2 regions of the Arthrobacter sp. P4_F11 genome follow, and region 1 is predicted to be linked to the other one. Evidence: riboswitches for the same ligand, from Rfam matches in the RefSeq annotation. Region 1 holds a riboswitch; the other holds the start of a gene.
The links. Region 1 has a riboswitch for S-adenosylmethionine ahead of AC1DRO_RS18590 (DUF1737 domain-containing protein). Riboswitches for the same ligand answer to the same signal wherever they lie in the genome.
Positions count from the first base shown of each region.

Region 2: linked by a shared signal. The riboswitch ahead of metX (homoserine O-acetyltransferase MetX) and the one ahead of AC1DRO_RS18590 (DUF1737 domain-containing protein) in region 1 are both predicted to bind S-adenosylmethionine.

Region 1 covers NZ_JBFUJK010000019.1:64,695-66,888, reverse strand. Annotated here, with positions in the region: gene AC1DRO_RS18595 (ATP-grasp domain-containing protein) at 1-705, opposite strand, end outside; SAM riboswitch class IV at 1,024-1,137, shown strand; gene AC1DRO_RS18590 (DUF1737 domain-containing protein) at 1,150-1,458, shown strand; gene AC1DRO_RS18585 (rhodanese-like domain-containing protein) at 1,455-1,874, shown strand; gene AC1DRO_RS18580 (O-succinylhomoserine sulfhydrylase) at 1,875-2,194, shown strand, end outside.
Region 2 covers NZ_JBFUJK010000006.1:192,653-194,846, reverse strand. Annotated here, with positions in the region: gene AC1DRO_RS09120 (bifunctional o-acetylhomoserine/o-acetylserine sulfhydrylase) at 1-805, shown strand, start outside; SAM riboswitch class IV at 989-1,104, shown strand; gene metX (homoserine O-acetyltransferase MetX) at 1,116-2,194, shown strand, end outside.

The DNA of each region.
Region 1 (2,194 bases):
CTGGTTCGCCGGCACCCTGCGGCTGACCTCGTCGCTGCCGGCGCGTCCATACGGAGTCCTGGTCTTCTCGAGGACCACCGCCACCGGCGCCATCGCGTTGCGTGCCGGAGTGCCGAACACCAGGCACACATAGTCGGCGCCCGGGATAAATTCCTGGACCAGTTGCCCCGCCGGCATGTTCTTCCAGCTAACGGAGTCGGTTCCGGCCAGCAGGTGGACACCATGGGAGCCTTTGAAGACCCGCGGCTTGACCACCACGGGGCCGCTGAGGCCGGCGAGGGATGCCGGCGCGGCGGCGAGGTCGCCCGGAACCGCGAACCGGGGCACCGGGATGCCGGCGGCTTGCAGCGCCCAGGTGGTGAACAGGTGGTCGTTGGCGAGGGCCACCGCGGCTGGGTCGGCCACGATGATCCGCACGTCCTGGGCGAATCCGGCGCGGGCCGCGGCCAGGAGCGGGAGCTCCACGGTGAGGGTCGGAATGATGACGTTGATGGCTTCGCGGTCCACCACCCGGCGCAGGTCCAGGACCATGTCCGGGTTCGTAGCCGGCAGGAGCCTGACCGCGGCGGCGGGAGCCTCCCCGGCCTGGCGGGTGTCGGCGCGGGCGTCGGTGCCGAGGTACGGGAGGCCCCGGGCTTCGAGCTGGGCCGCGACGGCCCGTCCGGCGGCGCTTGTAATCCCGGTAACGAGTATGCGCGGGCCCACGATTGCTCCATTCCGCCGTCACCGGCCGGACCGCGGCTGCGGCTCCGACCGTTCCAGCCACCGATTCCCAGACAGCTTGTTGATGGACAGACGAGTCGATTCCGGGACTGCTCGATTCACACATTGCTCGAATCACCTGCAGCTCCGGCCGACGCGTCGGACCTAATCCCCCCAGTAGACGGCGAAACGTCCCGGCAGACACGAGTGGGCTGTACCCGAAACTGGAGCCCGCCACTACTCGCCCGGGCCGCGGTCCGGTTACGGAACATGACGACGGCGGCCGTGCGGGCCGGCGTCGCAGGTGTTACGTTTTTGGGGAGTAATGAGAACCGGTGCCAAGCCCTGACTGGCCGGTCGGCAACCCTCCCTTTCGCGGCGGGGTGCCTCAGGTGAATACTCGGCATTCGAGAATTCGAGCTGCAAGCGTGAAAGAGGAGATCCGTCGTGCCCGAGACGTCAATACCCACAACAGCCACACCCGGTTCAGCACCCGGCGAGGAGAGGCTGGCCTACCGGCTGTTCACCGGCGCGGATGACCGCGCCTTTTGCGAGCGGGTGTCAGCCGCCCTGGCCGAGGGCTACGTGCTGCATGGAAGCCCCGCCGCCAGCTTCAACGGAAGCACCGTGATCGTGGCGCAGGCGCTGGTCCTGCCGGCCGCGATTGCCAGTGCGGACGCCGCCGTGGCCAATGCGGTTGATGAGCTCGACGCCGACGAATTTGGCGCCGACGGGGCCTTCGCGGGCCACGCATGAGCTACGCCGGAGACCTCAGCCCGCAGGAGGCGTGGGCCAAGCTGGAGGCCGGAGCCATCCTGGTGGATGTCCGGACCGAGGGCGAATGGGCCCACATCGGCATCCCGGACACCGCGGCCGCGGGCGAGAGCCGCAGCGATCCGCTCTTCATCCAGTGGAACCTCGCCGGCGGCATGCCGAACCCGCACTTCGTGGAACAGCTAAGGCAGCGGGCGCCGGCGGACACCGCCGTCGAACTGGTGTTCCTTTGCCGTTCCGGTGCCCGGTCGATCGCCGCCGCGACGGCCGCGACGGCCGCCGGCTACACCTCGTACAACGTCCTTGAGGGCTTCGAAGGCGAGACCGACCGCTTTGGCGAACGCACCGTCAATGGCTGGAAGAACCGCGGCCTGCCCACCAACCTCGGAAAGATCTAAGTGACTTTCAATCCCGACGCCGCCGGCTGGGCGGCCGACACCCAGGCTGTCCGTGGCGGCCTTGACCGCACCGGCTTCCAGGAAACCACCGAGCCGATCTTCCTCAACTCAGGATTCGTCTACGAGTCCGCGGCCGCCGCCGAGCGCGCCTTCACCGGGGAGGACGAGCGCTTCGTCTACTCCCGCTACGGCAACCCCTCCGTCGCCACCTTCCAGGAGCGGCTCCGGCTGCTCGAGGGAACGGAGGCGTGTTTCGCGACCGCGTCCGGCATGTCCGCCGTCTTCACCGCCCTGGGCGCGCTGCTGGCGGCCGGCGACCG
Region 2 (2,194 bases), on a different contig from region 1:
CCGCGTGGCGCACGAGGCCGGCGTCCCGCTGGTGGTCGACAACACGCTCTCCACCCCCTACCTGATCCGGCCGATCGAGTGGGGCGCGGACATCGTGGTCCATTCCGCCACCAAGTACCTCGGCGGGCACGGCGCCGCAATCGCCGGCGTGATCGTGGACTCCGGCAACTTCGACTTCGGGAAAGACCCGGAGCGGTTCCCCGGCTTCAACACCCCGGACCCCACCTACAACGGCCTGGTCTACGCCCGCGACCTCGGAGCCGACGGCGCGCTGGGCGCGAACCTCTCCTACATCCTCAAGGCCCGGGTCCAGCTCCTGCGCGACCTCGGCTCCGCGGTGTCCCCGTTCAACGCCTTCCTCATCGCCCAGGGCATCGAAACGCTGAGCCTGCGCGTCGAGCGCCACGTGGCCAACGCCACGAAGGTGGCGCAATGGCTGGAGGGGCGGGACGACGTCGAATCGGTCGCCTACGCCGGGCTGCCGTCCAGCCCCTGGTACGAGCGCGGCCGCAAGTACGGGCCCAAGGGGACCGGCGCCGTCGTGGCGTTCAACATCGCCGGGGGAGCGGAGGCCGGCAAGCGGTTCGTCGATGCCCTCGAACTGCACTCCCACGTCGCGAACATCGGCGATGTCCGGTCGCTGGTGATCCATCCGGCGTCGACCACCCACAGCCAGCTCTCGCCTGAACAGCAGGTGATCGCCGGGGTGAATCCCGGGCTGGTGCGGCTTTCGGTGGGACTGGAGCACATTGACGACATCTTGGCGGACCTCGACGCCGGATTCCGCGCGGCCAAGTCCGCCTAGGCCGAAGCCCACGCGGAATTTCCCCACCTTTGCGGGCATGACGCCGGGAATCGCCGGCACTTCGGCGCGACCCGCCGGTCACGGCTGTCAAAGGTGGGGAAACTGCGGTGCTGACGGGTCCGGCTGTCACATGGAAGTCATAATCTTCGTGATTTCCGCACCCTGTTTCGTAGACTCGTACCAGGTCATGAGTGCCAGCGACAGCCCCGGCTTGCTGGCCGGCAACCCTCCTTTTGCGGCGGGGTGCCCCGGGTGAAGACCTGGCCTGCCGGTCAGCTGACGGCGGGCAAGTGCGAAGATAGGTCCTCACATGACGATTGCCGTCACCCGCACGGGTGTTCCCGAAACCAAACCATCCCGGACCCCTGACGGGACTGTCCAGTTCGTCAGGATCGGTGATCTGCAGCTCGAATCCGGGACTCCGTTGCCGGATGTGGTGCTCGCCTACGAGACGTGGGGGACCCTGAACGCGGATGCCTCCAACGCCGTGCTCATTGAACACGCCCTGACCGGCGACACGCACGTGACCCGCGGCGAGAGCGGGGAGCCCGGCTGGTGGGAACAGCTCGCCGGACCCGGGGCTCCCGTGGACACGGACAAGTATTTCGTCGTTTCGATCAACATCCTGGGCGGCTGCTACGGATCCACCGGGCCTTCCACCCCGGCCCCGGACGGGCGCCCCTGGGGATCGCGGTTCCCGCTGGTCACCCTGCGGGACACCGCCGCTGCCGAGGCGCGGCTGGCCGATGCCCTGGGCATCGGCAGCTGGTACGCGGTGCTGGGCGGCTCGCTCGGCGGCGCGCGGGCCCTTGAATGGGCCGTCACGTTTCCCGGCCGGGTCCGGCGCTGCGCCGTGATTTCCGTCGGCGCCAGCAGCACCGCCGAACAGATTGCCTTCGCGCAGGCACAGACGCTGGCCATCCGCCAGGACCCCCACTTCAGGGGCGGGGACTACTACGGCGGCCCGGAACCCGAGGCGGGGCTCGCCCTCGCCCGCCGCATCGCGCACATTACCTACCGCTCAGCGGCCGAACTGGACGGCCGGTTTGGCCGCAACGCCCAGGAGTCCGAGACGCCCCTGGAGGCCGGATCGCTGGCCGGACGCGGGCGCTATCAGGTGGAAAGCTACCTGGACCACCAGGGCAGCAAACTGGCCCGGCGTTTCGACGCGAACAGCTACATCGCGATCACCGAAGCCCTCATGAGCCACGATGTGTGCCGGGGGCGCGGAGGTCTCGGGGAGGCACTGGCCCCGGCCACCGCGGAGTTCCTGGTGGCGGCCGTGGACTCGGACCGCCTGTATTTCCCGGCCCAGTCCCGTCAACTGGCAGAGGCCCTGCCGGGCGGCCCGGAACTGCACATCATTCAAGCGCCGATCGGCCACGACGG